4 regions of the Silvania sp. genome follow, and region 1 is predicted to be linked to each of the others. Evidence: predicted binding sites of a transcription regulator. Region 1 holds the regulator's gene; each other region holds the start of a gene.
The links. Region 1 encodes PurR, which represses purine synthesis genes. Its sites were predicted from a motif close to CANGCAAACGTTTGCNTG; they were not measured.

Region 1 (4,284 bases):
TACCCCATGCCGCTGGAGATCACCGCCCCGCCTGCCGCCGCGCCGAGCGCATTGCCCAGATTGAAAGCACCGATATTCACTGACGACGACAGCCCCGGCGCATCGCTGGCGACACGCATCACGCGCATCTGCAGCGGCGGCACCACCGCGAAAGTTGCCATCCCCCACACCACCATCGCAATTGCCGCGCCGATCTCATTGCGTGCCAGCCAGGGAATTGCCAGCATAATCACGATCAGCAGCAGTAAAAAGCCCTTCAGCGTGCCATTCACTGACTTATCCGCCAGCTTGCCGCCCAGGTAGTTACCCAGCGAGAACCCAACGCCGATCAGCACCAGCATGGCAGTGACAAAGGCCGGGGTCGCCTGGTTGATGTCGTGCAGCACCGGCGAAATATAGGTATAGAGGGTAAACATTGCCCCGGCGCCCAGCACCGTGGTCAGCAACGCAGACAGCACCTGCGGGCGCATCAGCACCGCCAACTCTTTGCGCACCTCCGGCTTTTCACCCGCCCCGCCTTTCGGCAACGAGAAGAACAGCGCGATCATCGCCACCACGCCAAGCCCCGCAGTCGCAAGGAACGACATCCGCCAGCCAATCACTTCGCCCATCCACGTCGCCGCCGGGACGCCGCCAATATTGGCAATCGTCAGCCCCATAAACATGGTAGCCACTGCGCTCGCCTGCTTATGTTTAGGCACCACGCTTGCAGCCACCACTGAGCCCAAGCCAAAGAAGGCCCCGTGGTTCAGGCTGGTGAGGATGCGGGACAGCATCAGGGTGGTGTAATCCGGCGCGAGGGCCGACAGCACGTTACCAACGGTAAAAATCGCCATCAGGAAGATCAGCGCATTACGACGGCCACGATGCGACAGGAGAAGCGTCATCAGCGGTGCCCCCACCATCACACCGATGGCATAGGCACTGATCAGCATTCCTGCGGCGGGAATAGAAACATCCACACCCCGGGCGATGACCGGTAACAATCCCATCGGGGAGAATTCAGTGGTGCCAATGCCAAATGCACCAATCGCCAGGGCCAGCAGGGGAAAATTGATTTTCATACTTCAACTCCAGACACCGTGTCGTCACGCGACACAGAACAATGAAGGCGAAAGCATGACATCAATCACAAAAAATGAGAAGTTTACATTTTGGCAAAAGATTATTGCAGGAGGCGTAACAATCAGCCAGGAGAAACGAGGGAGAGCAGGCTCCCCCGTATCGATCAGTGCAGCGCAGCAGTGAAAGCACTCGCCACGATCAAACTCAGGACAATAACGGTCGTAACCAGCGAAAACTTAAGATCGGTACTCATCAATTTTTCTCCTTTTAATCACCCCATGAAGAGTGAGCTTGCTCATTTTTACACAGTTCACAGCAAAAATCTTGCGGGTTTTAGGTGGATTACCGTTTTTGTTCTTCCCCTTTTGGTCAAGATCAGCCAAAATTCCACGCTAAATTTATTAGCGTACCGGCCATTGACCCCCTCCTGACGTCCTGTGTCGTTTTCCCGGCGTACCGCAATTCAAATTGCGCAATTAGGGCGAGTGAAGGCAAACGTTTACCTATTGGTTTTTCAGGAGCTTAGATATGGTCTGGAGTGACATCTGATGGCAACAATTAAAGACGTGGCGAAACGCGCAAACGTTTCCACTACAACCGTATCACATGTGATTAACAAAACGCGCTTTGTCGCGGAAGAGACGCGCAACAACGTCTGGGCGGCGATTAAAGAGCTGCACTATTCTCCAAGCGCCGTGGCCCGCAGCCTGAAAGTGAATCACACCAAGACAATCGGCTTACTGGCGACCAGCAGCGAAGCGCCCTATTTTGCTGAAATTATTGAAGCCGTAGAGAAGAATTGCTTCCAGAAAGGCTACACCCTGATTCTGGGCAACGCCTGGAACAGCCTCGAGAAACAGCGGGCCTATCTGTCGATGATGGCGCAAAAGCGCGTTGATGGCCTGCTGGTGATGTGTTCCGAATACCCGGAATCGCTGCTCAATATGCTGGAGGAGTATCGCAATATTCCGATGGTGGTGATGGACTGGGGCGAAGCCAAAGCCGACTTTACCGACTCGGTAATCGATAACGCCTTTGAAGGCGGGTATATGGCCGGTCGGTATCTGATCGAACGCGGCCACCGCGAAATTGGCGTGATTCCAGGGCCGCTGGAGCGCAACACCGGCGCCGGTCGACTGGCAGGCTTTATGAAAGCGATGGAAGAGACGCTGATCACTGTGCCGGAAAACTGGATTGTGCAGGGCGACTTTGAGCCGGAATCCGGCTACCGCGCGATGCAGCAGATCCTCTCCCAGAGCCCGCGTCCGACGGCGATATTCTGCGGCGGGGATATTATGGCGATGGGCGCGCTGTGCGCCGCCGACGAAATGGGCCTGCGCGTCCCGCAGGATATTTCGCTGATCGGCTATGATAACGTGCGCAACGCGCGCTTCTTTACGCCGGCGCTGACCACCATCCACCAGCCGAAAGATTCGCTGGGGGAGACGGCCTTCAATATGTTGCTGGATCGTATTGTCAGCAAGCGCGAAGAGTCACACTCCATTGAAGTGCATCCGCGTCTGATCGAACGCCGCTCGGTCGCGGATGGTCCTTTCCGCGACTACCGCCGTTAATCCTCCCCGGGAGCCAGCCCCTCTGGCTCCCGCAGCCATTCCTTATTCATCGTTTCGCTATCGCCGAGATACGCCAGCAGCCACGCCAGGGCCGGAGAGATATCGTTTTGCTGCCAGGTCAGGCAGCAGGCGGCATCCGGGAAGGGATTTTCCAGCGACAGCGCCACCCACTTGCCACTGTCAATCCACGGTCGGGCGACGTGCGCCGGTACCATCCCCACGCACAGTCCGGCAGAGAGACAGGACGCTGACGACTCCCAGTCCGGGGTCACGATCCGCCGCTGATTATCCAGCAGCCAGGTGATGCGCTTCGGCAACGAACGTGAGGTATCTTCCCGCACCAGCGATGGCCAGTTGCGCAAAGTATCATCGCTGAGCGGCCCTGCCATCGCGGCCAGCGGATGGTGGCTGGCCACCACGCAGTTCCAGCTCAGGGTGCCCATATCGCGAAACGCATAGCGCCCCCCTACCGGGATAGCCTGGGTCGCACCGATCGCCATCTCGACCCTGCCGTCCGCCAGCGCATCCCAGACGCCATTGAAGACCTCCTGGGACACCCGCAGCTCCACGTCAGAAAAGTGACGATAGAAATCAACGATCATCTGCCGGGTGCGCTCGGGGCGCACAATATTATCCACCGCAATCGACAGATGGCCTCGCCAGCCGTTGGCAATCTGCTGACACTGTTCTCGGGTGATCTGCATTTTTTTGATAACAGATCGCCCCTCCTTGAGAAACCACACCCCGGCGGGCGTCAGCTCCACATCCCGGTGACGCCGTTCAAACAGCGGCACCGCCAGCCACTCCTCCAGCTGACGCACCGTATAGCTGATGGCAGAAGGCACCCGGTGCAGCTCCTGCGCTGCACCGCTAAAACTGCCGTTGCGCGCGACGGCATCCACCACTTCTAGAGAATATTCTGACCACATTTTCTGCCTGCAAAATTTTTGAATGCAACAGCCAAATATTAGCGTTTCACAAGCCGGATTGCACTGCCTACACTCTGCGGCAATGACACCTGCACCTATAACGGAGAATAAACACAGTGATACCTGGGAAAGGATTTTTAGTCTGGCTTGCCGGGCTGAGCGTGCTCGGCTTCCTGGCAACTGACATGTACCTGCCCGCTTTTGCGGTCATGCAGGAAGATTTGCAAACCCCGGCGGCGGCCATCAGCGCCAGCCTGAGCCTGTTCCTGGCAGGCTTTGCCTTTGCGCAACTGCTGTGGGGACCGCTGTCCGATCGCTTCGGACGCAAACCGATTCTGCTGGCCGGGCTGGCCATTTTTGCCCTCGGCTGTCTGGGGATGCTGTGGGTCCGCGAAGCGACCTGGCTGCTGGTGCTGCGCTTTATTCAGGCGGTCGGGGTGTGCGCTGCGGCGGTCACCTGGCAGGCGCTGGTAACCGATTACTATCCGGCCTCGCGCGTTAACCGCATCTTCGCCACCATTATGCCGCTGGTCGGGCTTTCTCCGGCGCTGGCGCCGCTGCTCGGCAGCTGGATCCTCGCCCATTTTGACTGGCAGTCAATTTTTGCCGTGCTGTTCGTTATCGCCCTGGTGCTGATGATCCCGGCCTTTAGCCTGAAGCCTGCGACGGCGAAAGCGCCCGCAGAATCTCGCGTCACCTTTTTATCGCTGCTGCGC
Region 2 (4,284 bases), on a different contig from region 1:
GGATCGGGTCGAACAGATGCACGGAACCGTAGATAAATTCGCTGGCATTCATCGACAGACGACCGTCCTCGCTCTGCCAGTCGCCCTTACTCAGGGTCAGGTTGCGCAGGCTTAAATCGAGATCGGTGACGGCCCAGTCCGGCCCCTGCAGGCGGGCGTCGGTCACGTCCAGGCGGCCAATCTGCAGCGACGGCAGGGTGGTGATGGGGGCAAAAAAGTCGGCCAGCGATTTATCGCTCTGCAGGCGGATCTCGTTCAGGCGCATGTTGTCCACCTTCCAGCCGCCGTTGGCGTCGCGCCGCGCGGTGCCGGTCAGGGAGCCCAGCGCCATGTCCGCACCAACGGTGCTCAGCACCACCTCTTTACCGTTAAGTTCGCCCTGGATCAGCACATTGCTGGCGGGCACGCCGTTTAACGTCAGCGACCCGGCGCTCATCTGGATGTTGGCTTTTTTCCCCAGCACATTGCCGGCTTCAGGCTGCCACGGACTGACGCCGCCGGTCACCTTCTGCGCGCTCAGATCCCACTCGGTATTGGGGCTGTTAAACGCCATGTTGTTCAGCAGCAGGCGATCGGCCTGCAGGGGGAGAGGGGCAGTTTGCGGCGAGAGGTTCAGCGTGCCGTCAAACAGGGTGATGGTATCCATGTGCAGCGGGTCGGTCAGCTGGCGGCTGCTCACGCCAATATCCACCATTTTTGCGACCAGCGTCGCCGGTTTACCGTCGCGACCGAAGGTGACGTTTTTCAGCACCAGGTGGCTGGGGGACGAGAAGCGGTGATCCATCTGGTCGAAACTGAGCTCGTAATCGGTGTTTTCCGTGATCCAACGGCTGACCTGGGCCGAGCCCCAGCGCGTCTGGACAAGGAGATAGAGCGCGAGGATCGCAACCAGCAGAACAACCAGAATACCGATGAGTAGCTTTCCAATAAATTTCATGGTCTTCCATCACGTAAAACGCACATAAAGGAGTTATGCACGATTTATACGCAATGCTCAAGGCGGGAATAGTGTAATTCCGTGTACGGCAGCAACGATCTGCTGCCGTACAGGTAGGGTTAGTTCTTTTCTGGCGGGAAGATCAGGTTCAGGACGATAGCAGTAATGCCGCCTGCTGCGATGCCGGAAGAGAGCAGGTTTTTCACCCAGTCCGGGGCAAACTGCAGGATCAGCGGCTGCTGCGACACGCCCAGACCCACGGCCAGCGACAGGGCGATAATCATGATCGCACGGCGGTTCAGCGGCTCGCGGGAGACGATGCGCACGCCGGATGCCGCGATAGTACCAAACATCACCAGGGTTGCGCCGCCGAGCACCGGCTCAGGAATGTGCTGCACGAAGCCGCTCACTGCCGGGAACAGGCCCAGCACAATCAGCATCAGCGCCACCACAAAGCCCACGTAGCGGCTGGCAACGCCGGTCAGCTGGATCACGCCGTTGTTCTGACCGAAGCAGGAGTTCGGGAAGGTATTAAACACGCCAGAGACAAACGAGTTCAGGCCGTTCGCCAGCACGCCGCCCTTCAGGCGCTTCATATATAGCGGGCCAGAGACCGGCTGCTCAGAGACATCGGAAGTGGCGGTGATGTCGCCGATGGTTTCCAGAGAGGTGATCATAAACACCAGCATCAGCGGCAGAAGCAGATTCCAGTCAATGCCCAGGCCGTAATACAGCGGCGTTGGCACCATGATCAGCGGACTGTCGGTCGGTGCACTGGACTGCGGCAGCATGTCCATTGCCCAGGCGGCCAGGTAGCCAGCGGCCATGGCGATCACCAGCGAGGCGACGCGCAGGTACGGGTTACGCTGACGGTTAAGCAGAATAATGATCGCCAGCACTACGCCCGCCAGCAGCAGGTTTTTCGGGGCGCCGAAGGTGTGGTCGGCCATCGCAGCGTAACCGCCCCCGATGGAGGTCAAGCCCACCTGAATCAGCGACAGGCCGATAATCATCACCACCACGCCGGAGACCAGCGGGGTAATAATACGACGCGCCAGATGAAGGACGCGGGAGATGACCATCTCGGTGCAGCTCGCCAGCATCAGGGTGCCGAACAGCGCGGCCATCATCGTCGGCACATCGGCGCCGCCGGTTTTCAGCGCGGTACCGCCCATGATCAACGGGGCGACAAAGTTAAAGCTGGTGCCCTGAATCGACAGCAGACCGGATCCCACAGGACCCCAGGCTTTAATCTGAATGATGGAGGCCACGCCCGAGGCAAACAGCGACATGCTGATGATGTGCTGGGTGTCCTGCGCCGGTAAGCCGAGCGCCTGGCAGATCAGCAGGGCGGGGGTGATCACCGCCACGAACATCGCCAGCAGATGCTGACAGGCGGCAAACAAGGTCTGCGCCAGCGGCGGACGGTCTTCAAGACGGTAAATCAGTTCACTGTTATGCGGCTGCGCAATCGGTTGCGCATCTTGCTGTTCTAAGGCGTTAACGGACATCTGCGGCGATCCCCACGAGGAAAAGCGGGCATTTTAGCCGAGTGGATGAGAAAAGCAAACGATTGCCATGTAAATTCATGGATAATTCCCTGCTCGTTATGCGTCTTTTCTTTAACGGTGCGGAAGAGGCTGATGCTATTTGGCTGATCAGGCGTTCGAATAACGCTCGGTCTCGGGCATCCAGCGGTCAATTAAAGCTGCCGCCTGGTCGGGATAGCGCTCATGGATATGACGTGCCAGACGTTGAACTTCGGGGATCATGGCCTGATCGCGCAGCAAATCGGCCACTTTAAACTCTGCATTACCTGTCTGGCGGGTACCCAGTAATTCACCGGGACCGCGGATCTCCAGATCCTGTTGCGCAATGACAAAGCCGTCGTTGCTGTCACGTAACACCTGCAGACGCTTCTGCGCGGTTTTTGACAGCGGTGCCTTATAGAGCAATACGCAGTGTGAGGCCACCGCGCCGCGGCCCACGCGGCCACGCAGCTGGTGGAGTTGCGCAAGACCCAGACGCTCCGGGTTTTCGATAATCATCAGGCTGGCGTTGGGTACGTCTACGCCCACTTCAATTACCGTGGTGGCAATCAGCAGATGCAGCTCGCCCTGCTTGAAGGCCTGCATCACCGCCTGTTTGTCTGCTGGCTTCATGCGGCCATGCACCAGCCCGACGTTCAGCTCCGGGAGGGCCAGCTTTAACTCTTCCCAGGTGGCTTCTGCCGCCTGCGCTTCCAGCAGATCGGACTCTTCAATTAAGGTACACACCCAGTAAGCCTGACGGCCTTCCTGAGTACAGGCGTTGCGCACGCGATCGATAATGTCGTTGCGACGGGTATCCGGGATGGCGACTGTGGTCACCGGCGTACGCCCTGGCGGCAGCTCGTCGATGGTCGAGGTGTCGAGGTCGGCATAAGCCGTCATCGCCAGCGTGCGCGGGATCGGCGTCGCGGTCATGATCAGCTGATGGGGATGGAATCCTTGCTGGAGCCCTTTTTCCCACAGCGCCAGGCGCTGATGCACACCAAAGCGGTGCTGCTCATCAATGATCACCAGCGCCAGGCCGTTAAACTGCACCTGTTCCTGGAAGATAGCGTGGGTGCCGACAATCATCTGCACCTGACCGCTGGCAATGGCGTCCTGCTGGGCCTGTCGCGCTTTGCCTTTTTGCTTCCCGGCCAGCCAGCCCACTTCAATGCCCAGCGGCGCAAACCAGTTGCGGAAGTTCGTGGCGTGCTGCTCGGCCAGCAGCTCGGTCGGCGCCATCAGCGCCACCTGCTTGCCGTGCGCAATAGCGCGTAACGCAGCCAGCGCGGCTACCAGCGTTTTACCGGAGCCCACGTCGCCCTGCACCAGGCGCATCATCGGTACATCCAGCGCCATATCGCGCTCGATCTCGGCGGTCACGCGGGCCTGTGCGCCGGTCGGTTTGAACGGCAGCGAGGCCAGCAGCTTATCTTTTAAATCGTCGTGGGTGGCAAGCGGCAGGGCGTGAAAACGCTGGGCACCGGCGCGTAACGCCAGCATGCTCAGGTTATGCGCCAGCAGCTCTTCCAGAATTAATCGTCGCTGGGCAGGATGTTGTCCGCTCTCCAGATCGCTTAATTGCAGCGTCGGCGGCGGGCGATGCAGGGTGCGCATCGCTTCCGGCAAACTCATCATTCCCTGCGCCAGCTCGGGCGGCAGCAGTTCGGTGATGGCGCAGATATCAAGCAGCTCCAGCGCCTGGTCGGTCAGCTTGCGCAGCGTCGCCTGCTTAATACCTTCGGTGGTCGGGTAGACCGGGGTCAGGGTTTCCTGTAATTCCGGAGTGCTGAGATCGCCCTGCACGCGGTATTC
Region 3 (4,284 bases), on a different contig from region 1:
TCTCCAGCGCGGCAAGGCCTTCCGGTGCCGCGACCAGTACCAGCACCTTGATGCTGGTGCAGCCTGCATTTTTCAGCAGGTCGATGGTGGCGATCATTGAACCACCGGTGGCGAGCATCGGGTCAACGACCAGCGCCATACGCTCGTCGATGTTGGACACCAGCTTCTGGAAATACGGAACCGGCTCCAGCGTCTCTTCGTTACGGTAGATACCGACTACGCTGATACGCGCGCTTGGCACGTGCTCCAGCACGCCTTCCATCATGCCCAGGCCTGCACGCAGGATTGGCACAACGGTAATTTTTTTACCTTTGATCTGCTCAACCTGCACCGGGCCGTTCCAGCCTTCGATGGTGACCGTTTCGGTTTCCAGGTCGGACGTCGCTTCATAAGTCAGTAAGCTGCCAACTTCAGAGGCCAGTTCGCGAAAGCGCTTAGTGCTGATGTCATGCTCACGCATCAGGCCCAGCTTGTGTTTAACGAGTGGGTGTTTCACTTCCACAATCTTCATTCTCTTTCTCCTTCGGGTGGCAGCCACAAAAAAAATCGCCGGATTATACCGCTTTTTTCGGTATGCGCCATACCCATCTTGCTTGACGTCGATCAAGCAAAGTGATTACAGGCCGATAGAGATTATAAAACAGACACAAAAAACCGGAGGGGGTCTCCGGTTTAGGTGTGATTTTTTGCCGGGTGGGGCATTAAAGATTTTCGCCGTTGCTGGCAATCACCTTCTGATACCAGGCAAACGACTTTTTCCTGCTGCGGTTCAGGGTGCCGTTACCTTCGTTGTCTTTATCGACATAAATAAAGCCGTAGCGCTTTTTCATTTCGCCGGTGCCGGCAGAAACGAGGTCGATACAGCCCCACGGGGTGTATCCCATCAGATCGACACCGTCCTCTTCCACCGCTTTTTTCATCTCGCTGATGTGTGCGGCGAGATAATCAATGCGGTACTGGTCGTCAACACTGCCATCGCTCTCCTGCACGTCGATAGCGCCAAAACCGTTCTCGACAATAAACAGCGGCAGCTGATAGTGATCCCAGAACCAGTTCAGGGAGTAGCGCAGGCCCACCGGGTCAATCTGCCAGCCCCAGTCGGATTTCTGCACGTACGGGTTAGAGACCAGGCTTTTGCTTTCGTCATAATCCAACTGCGGGTTGTCTTCCGTAGCTTTGGTGGCAAACGACATGTAATAGCTGAAGCCGATGTAATCCACACAGCCCTGCTTCAGCGCCGCGCGATCCTCTTCGGTAATATCCAGCTCAAAGCCGCGACGGGCAAAGTAGTTGAGCAGATGCTGCGGATACGCCCCGCGCACGTGCACGTCTGTGAACCAGTAGCGGCGGTGCATGGCGTTCATCGCCATCATGATGTCGTTCGGCGCGCAGCTCAGGGGATAGATCGGGCACATAGCAATCATGCAGCCAATCTGCAGCGACGGGTTAATCTCACGCCCGGCTTTCACCGCCAGCGCGCTGGCGACCAGCTCGTAATGCGCCGCCTGGAACATCACCGGCTCGCGATCTTCGCCCGGCTGATACTTCAGCCCGGAGTTGGTGAACGGCGCGAAATCTTCGTGGAAGTTAGCCTGGTTATTGATCTCATTGAAGGTCATCCAGTACTTCACTTTGTGCTGGTAGCGTTCAAACACCACGCTGGCAAAGCGCACAAAGAAGTCGATGAGCTTACGGTTGCGCCAGCCACCGTATTCGCTGACCAGGTGATAAGGCATCTCAAAGTGCGACAGGGTAATCACCGGCTCAATGCCGTGCTTATGGCACTCGTCGAACAGATCGTCGTAAAACTGCAGGCCGGCTTCGTTGGGCTGCTGTTCATCGCCGTTGGGGAAAATGCGCGTCCAGGCAATCGAGGTACGAAAACATTTGAAGCCCAGTTCGGCGAACAGCTGAAGGTCTTCTTTGTAGCGGTGATAGAAATCGATGGCGTCGTGATTGGGGTAGTTCTTGCCCGGCAGCACGCCGTCCGTTATTTCGCGGGGGACGCCATGTGCGCCAGCGGTCATGACGTCCGCTACGCTCGCGCCCTTCCCACCCTCCTGCCAGCCGCCTTCAAGTTGATGCGCCGCTACCGCGCCGCCCCACAGAAAACCTTCTTTAAATCCTGACATGCGATATCCCTCATTCAGCGTTAATTATCGGCAAAAAAGAGCACAGAAACCGGTTTCAGTGGAATGATGTTCATTCGTTGCGAGGGTTGCAAGAATAAGAATGTACCCGGTTTCATTTTCGTGAACGGGTTCAAGTTTGTGCCGCAGCCTGCGATTTTATCTCCATTTTCAGCGGCGTGATTTTCTGTTGCAGAATGGGCTCGCAAACGTTTGCCTGGACTGTTAGAATTGCGCCGATTTTTCTTACTATCGCAATGCAATCGCGTGGGGACTCGAGCCGTGACCAACAAAACTTCTCTCAGCTACAAAGATGCCGGTGTTGATATTGACGCAGGTAATGCGCTGGTCGACCGTATCAAAGGTGTGGTGAAAAAGACCCGCCGCCCGGAAGTCATGGGAGGTCTGGGAGGATTCGGCGCACTGTGCGCGCTGCCGCAAAAATATCGCGAACCGGTTCTGGTCTCGGGCACCGACGGCGTGGGTACCAAACTGCGTCTGGCTATGGATCTGAAACGCCACGACACCATCGGCGTTGACCTGGTCGCCATGTGCGTTAACGACCTGGTGGTTCAGGGTGCTGAGCCGCTGTTCTTCCTCGACTACTATGCGACCGGCAAACTGGATGTGGATACCGCTGCCAGCGTGATCACCGGCATCGCCGAAGGCTGCCTGCAGTCCGGTTGTGCGCTGGTGGGCGGTGAAACCGCTGAAATGCCGGGGATGTACCACGGCGAAGATTACGACGTTGCGGGCTTCTGCGTTGGCGTTGTCGAAAAATCCGAAATCATCGACGGCAGCAAAGTGACCGACGGCGACGTGCTGATCGCCCTGGGCTCCAGCGGCCCGCACTCCAACGGCTATTCACTGGTGCGCAAAATTGTTGAAGTGAGCGGCTGCGACCCTCTGACTACCGATCTGGAAGGCAAACCGCTTGCCGATCACCTGCTCGAACCTACCCGTATCTATGTGAAATCAGTGCTGGATCTGATCGCTAACGTGGACGTTCACGCTATCGCCCACCTGACCGGCGGCGGTTTCTGGGAAAACATTCCGCGCGTCCTACCGGATAACACCCAGGCCGTGATTGACGAATCCTCCTGGCAGTGGCCAGCGGTGTTTAACTGGCTGCAGGATGCCGGTAACGTCAGCGATCACGAGATGTACCGCACCTTCAACTGCGGCGTCGGGATGATTATCGCCCTGCCTGAAAGCGAAGTTGAGAGCGCCCTCGCGCTGCTGAGTGCGAAAGGTGAAAACGCGTGGAAAATCGGTAAAATCAAAGCATCTGATTCCGAAGAGCGTGTGGTCATTGCATGAAAAATATCGTGGTGCTCATTTCCGGTAACGGAAGTAATTTGCAGGCCATCATCGATGCCTGCGAACAAAAGAAAATCAGCGGCACCATTCGTGCAGTATTCAGTAACAAGGCCGATGCATTCGGCCTTGTACGCGCCCGCGACGCCGGTATTGCCGCGCATGCGCTCGAAGCCTCTCAGTTTTCCAGTCGCGAAGCCTTTGACCGCGAACTGGTGCAAGAGATCGACGCCTACGCACCCGACGTGGTGGTGTTGGCCGGTTATATGCGGATCCTCAGCCCGGCGTTTGTCGCGCACTATGCCGGGCGTCTGTTAAATATCCACCCTTCCCTGTTGCCAAAATATCCCGGCTTGCATACCCATCGTCAGGTGCTGGAAAACGGCGATGAAGAGCACGGTACTTCCGTTCATTTTGTCACTGACGAACTGGACGGCGGCCCGGTGATCCTGCAGGCGAAGGTGCCGGTCTTTGAAGGCGACAGCGAAGAGGACGTCACCGCCCGGGTGCAAACCCAGGAGCATGCCATCTACCCGCTGGTGGTCGGCTGGTTTGTCGAAGGACGTCTCTTGATGCGCGATGGTGCCGCCTGGCTGGATGGTGCCCCGCTCCCCCCGCAAGGCCACGCGTCCGAAGAGTAGTCTTTTGCCCGGCAGCGCCGGGCAATCCCTTACCTCATTCCAACTGATTAATATCCCTCATAAAATAATTTAACTGTCATACTTTTCTGACACAGTTGGACATATTGTGGAAATGCTCGCCATAATAAGGGCGAGACGGATTTACCACGTCCTGTGATTGAACTGGAGTGTGAGTAGTAATGGGTCAGGAAAAGTTA
Region 4 (4,284 bases), on a different contig from region 1:
AGATTACGAAAACGTAAGCCGTACTGGCGTCGGGAGAGGTAATCTTCGGCCAGCGCCATAATCGCGTTATCCGGCGACACCCCCATTCCCCCGAGGGTATAAAATTCGCTGTGCGCTGCCCGCTGATTGGCATCCAGCAGGATCTCCCACTCTTCCCACTCGGCACAGAGCACCGACTGGCGCTGATAGATAGCGTATTCGTTGCCGGGTTCGTAAACGTGCCGGTAACGATAGCCGTTTCGGCTCCACGGCGCCGAAACATCGCGCTGCGGGACCCGCTCCACCATTTCACTGAGCAGGCGATCCTGCAACGCCTGCTGGGTGGCCATCACCTTGCGGCCATAGTCGTTCTCCGCGTGAAGGTAGTCCAGGACCTCCGGTTGCGAGCGGCTGTCGTCCCGCAACCAGTAATAATTGTCGGTACGCGTGTCACCGTGGACGGTGATGGCGTGCGGTATACGTTGGGCTTTAGGTGGCATGTCGGTAGGATTCTTTTGCGTTTTACACCCTATAAGGTTGGCAAAACATGCGCATGATGCAAGCGAAACGTGACAGCCGCAGGTAAAAACTAGCCCCGCAGCGCCAGTTTTTGCTGCTTAATATCCTGCTCAATGCCGTCGCGAACATCCTGCGGAATTTTCAGCGCGTCGCCCAGTGCACTGAGATAGCTGCGCTCCATAAAGTGATCGATATCGATCGCCGCACAGCTCAGGAAATAGAGCTCCAGCGCTTCCTCTTCATTCTGGATCCCCTGTGCCAGACGCGCAGGATCGAGCGGCTGTTCGATGGCGCGCGCCACCAGCGCCCGGCCCTGCTCTTCGATACCGGCTTCGCGCAGTTGCTGCTCGATGGCGGCACGCTCTTTATCATCAATGTGCCCGTCGCTCTTGGCGGCAAACACCAGCGCCAGGATCAGACGCTCGCTGCGCACGTCCAGCGCCGAGGCCTGGTGGCCAAACTGTGGCTCATCCTGATGGGCGTTGCGCACCTTTTCCTTGTATTTGTTCCACAGCACCGAGCCCGCAATAGCACCGCCACCGGCGAGTAACGCCCCGGTGCCATATTTGCTCAACAGTTTACGCGATGATTTGTTCGCCACCAGCAGCCCGGCGAGGCCGCCGAGTGCGCCCGGTACCAGCAGCTTGCTCAGTCCTTCGCCGGACGATGACGATGATTTCTGCCCCAGCAGCGACTGCAATTGATTCAACCAGTTTGACATGATTCCCCTCACGTTTCTGTGCATGAATTTCACAGCGTAAGCGAGGGGATGTCAGGAAATGTCTGCGGCAACAAAAGAAGCGAAAATTCACTTCCCGGACGTCTGATACTCCGCGCTACCCGCCTTGCAGTCGATCTTCACCTGATAATGGATGTCGCTGGTTTTTCCGCGCACCGTCAGCGGCACCGTCCAGCGATCGTTCTCGCCTTTCACCTGCTGAGGGTTGATCCAGGCGACCGGGTCGGCCTGCCCCAGCGTCTTCTGATCGTCAGCCCAGCGTACGATACGGTTTTGCAGATAATCCCGCTTCACGCTGGCCGCAATCCCTTCGGCATTCTGCCCTTCACAGGCCGGAAATTTGACCGTTTTGTTCTCTGCTGCCTGCGCCGTCAGGCTGCCAGCCAGCAACAGCATTGCTACCATTACCCCTGTTTTCTTCATCACGCGCTCCTTTGTTTTTGGTTCCCCAAAAGCATGGTCGAAAAATACAGCTATGCAAATAACGACCTGTCTGGCTGGGATTTTTTCGCAGGGCAAGACAGACGCAAACGTTTTCGTTTATACTGCGCGCAACTTTTTCAGGGGGAATAGTATGACTCTTTTAGGAACCGCGCTGCGACCGGCAGCAACGCGCGTAATGCTGCTGGGTTCAGGTGAACTGGGTAAAGAGGTGGCCATTGAGTGCCAGCGCTTAGGCATTGAAGTCATCGCCGTCGATCGCTATGCCGACGCACCGGCCATGCACGTGGCTCACCGGGCGCACGTCATTAATATGCTGGACGGTGACGCCCTGCGCGCGTTAATCGCGCTGGAGAAACCGGACTTCGTGGTGCCAGAGATCGAAGCCATCGCCACCGACACCCTGCTGGCGCTGGAGGCCGAAGGCCAGCGCGTGGTGCCCTGCGCCCGTGCGGCAAAACTGACCATGAACCGGGAAGGTATTCGCCGCCTGGCCGCAGAAGAGTTGTCTCTGCCGACCTCCCGCTACCGTTTTGCCGACAGTCAGGCCGATTTTTTACAGGCCGTGGCGGAAATTGGCTACCCGTGCATCATTAAGCCGGTGATGAGCTCCTCCGGTAAAGGCCAGAGCTTTGTGCGCAGCGCCGACCAGCTGGATAAGGCGTGGGAGTATGCCCAACAGGGCGGCCGCGCGGGTGCCGGACGAGTGATCGTAGAAGGCGTGGTGCAGTTTGATTTCGAAATCACTCTGCTGACCATCAGCGCCGTCGACGGGGTGCATTTCTGCGATCCGATTGGTCATCGTCAGGAAGATGGCGACTACCGTGAGTCCTGGCAGCCGCAGCAGATGAGCCCGCTGGCGCTGGAACGCGCCCAGGCAATCTCGCGCGAAGTCGTCCTGGCGCTGGGTGGCTACGGTCTGTTTGGCGTCGAGCTGTTCGTCTGTGGCGACGAGGTCATTTTCAGCGAAGTCTCTCCACGTCCGCACGATACCGGGATGGTGACCTTAATCTCGCAGGATCTCTCCGAGTTTGCGCTGCACGTGCGCGCCTTCCTCGGTTTGCCAGTCGGCGGCATTCGTCAGTATGGCCCGGCGGCCTCGGCGGTGATCCTGCCGCAGTTGACAAGCCAGAATGTCACCTTTGCTAACGTCGAGGCGGCGGTCGGCGCAGGCCTGCAGCTGCGTCTGTTTGGCAAACCAGAAATTGAAGGGTCGCGTCGTTTAGGCGTGGCACTGGCGGTGGGTAACACCACCGATGAGGCGGTCGAGCGGGCCAAAAAAGCGGCCGCGAGCGTCCAGGTCGCAGGATAAAAAAAACGGGCCGAATGGCCCGTTTTTTGTCAGTTCGATAACCTTACTGCTGCGCGCCTTCAACGGCATCGCGCGCCAGTTTGGTAATGCGATCCCAGTCGCCTGCTTCCAGTGCATCCGCTGGCACCAGCCAGGAGCCGCCGATACAGAGCACACTTTTCAGCGCCAGGTAGTCACGGTAGTTAGCCGGAGTGATGCCGCCAGTCGGGCAGAAACGGACCTGCGCGAACGGACCCGCAATCGCCTGCAGCGCTTTGGTGCCGCCATTGGCTTCAGCCGGGAAGAATTTGAACTCTTTCAGGCCGTAGTCCAGACCCAGCATCAGTTCAGACACGGTGCTGATGCCTGGGATCAGTGGAATAGAACCTTCGGTCGCGGCTTTCAGCAGCGGCTCGGTCAGTCCCGGGCTAATCGCGAACTGTGCGCCCGCTTCGGTCACTTCAGCCAGCTGCTGTGGGTTCAGCACGGTGCCCGCACCGATGATTGCTTCCGGCACTTCTTTGGCAATGGCGCGAATAGCATCCATTGCACAGGCGGTACGCAGGGTGACTTCCAGCACGCGGACGCCACCGGCAACCAGCGCTTTCGCCATCGGTACAGCATGTTCCAGCTTGTTGACCACGATAACAGGCACTACCGGGCCAGTTTTCAGGATTGCTTCTGCACTTGTATTCCAGTTTTTCATCAGAGTTTTTCTCTCACCAGATCGATTATTCTTGTCGTCTTAAAACGTAATACAGGTCGCGCCCTGCTCCGCGCCCGAGAGTTTCTCGCGCAGCGCGCTGAACATTTCGCGCCCCGTCCCCACGCGCGATGCGCTCAGGTCAGGAATATGCGGCTTACGAGCGGCAAGTACCGCTTCGTCGACCAGTAAGGTTAACTCACCCGTCTGGCCGTTAACACGGATCATGTCACCGTCGTACACTTTCGCCAGTAATCCCCCGTCGTAGGCTTCCGGGGTCACATGAATTGCCGATGGCACTTTACCTGATGCGCCGGAGAGGCGTCCATCGGTAACTAACGCAATTTTGAAACAGCGGTCCAATAATACACCAAGCGGCGGCATTAGTTTATGTAATTCTGGCATCCCGTTCGCTTTTGGTCCCTGATGACGCACCACCACCACGCAATCTTTGTCCAGCAGACCCGCTTCAAAAGCCGGCAGAACGTCATGCTGGCTTTCAAAAACAATCGCCGGAGCTTCAACGATCTGGTTTTCTACCGGCACCGCAGAGGTCTTCATCACCGCGCGACCGAGGTTACCGTTCAGCACTTTGGTGCCACCGTGGTGAGA

Region 2: a site for PurR is predicted at 2,500-2,517, ahead of ACRDD5_RS20770 (nucleobase:cation symporter-2 family protein). Genes of this name have one in related genera too.
Region 3: a site for PurR is predicted at 2,332-2,349, ahead of purM (phosphoribosylformylglycinamidine cyclo-ligase). Genes of this name have one in related genera too.
Region 4: a site for PurR is predicted at 1,761-1,778, ahead of purT (formate-dependent phosphoribosylglycinamide formyltransferase). Genes of this name have one in related genera too.

Annotation. Positions count from the first base shown of each region.
Region 1 covers NZ_JBOGBT010000046.1:40,299-44,582, forward strand. The annotation lists gene ACRDD5_RS10205 (MFS transporter) at 1-1,064, opposite strand, end outside; gene ACRDD5_RS10210 (cytochrome bd-I oxidase subunit CydH) at 1,229-1,318, opposite strand; gene purR (HTH-type transcriptional repressor PurR) at 1,614-2,639, shown strand; gene punR (DNA-binding transcriptional activator PunR) at 2,636-3,568, opposite strand; gene punC (purine nucleoside transporter PunC) at 3,685-4,284, shown strand, end outside.
Region 2 covers NZ_JBOGBT010000105.1:41,365-45,648, forward strand. The annotation lists gene ACRDD5_RS20765 (AsmA family protein) at 1-937, opposite strand, end outside; gene ACRDD5_RS20770 (nucleobase:cation symporter-2 family protein) at 1,057-2,448, opposite strand; gene recG (ATP-dependent DNA helicase RecG) at 2,596-4,284, opposite strand, start outside.
Region 3 covers NZ_JBOGBT010000030.1:42,400-46,683, reverse strand. The annotation lists gene upp (uracil phosphoribosyltransferase) at 1-511, opposite strand, end outside; gene ACRDD5_RS05665 (6-phospho-beta-glucosidase) at 702-2,132, opposite strand; gene purM (phosphoribosylformylglycinamidine cyclo-ligase) at 2,412-3,449, shown strand; gene purN (phosphoribosylglycinamide formyltransferase) at 3,446-4,087, shown strand; gene ppk1 (polyphosphate kinase 1) at 4,267-4,284, shown strand, end outside.
Region 4 covers NZ_JBOGBT010000075.1:66,683-70,966, forward strand. The annotation lists gene ptrB (oligopeptidase B) at 1-479, opposite strand, end outside; gene ACRDD5_RS14590 (tellurite resistance TerB family protein) at 569-1,219, opposite strand; gene yebF (protein YebF) at 1,307-1,660, opposite strand; gene purT (formate-dependent phosphoribosylglycinamide formyltransferase) at 1,812-2,990, shown strand; gene ACRDD5_RS14605 (bifunctional 4-hydroxy-2-oxoglutarate aldolase/2-dehydro-3-deoxy-phosphogluconate aldolase) at 3,034-3,675, opposite strand; gene edd (phosphogluconate dehydratase) at 3,715-4,284, opposite strand, start outside.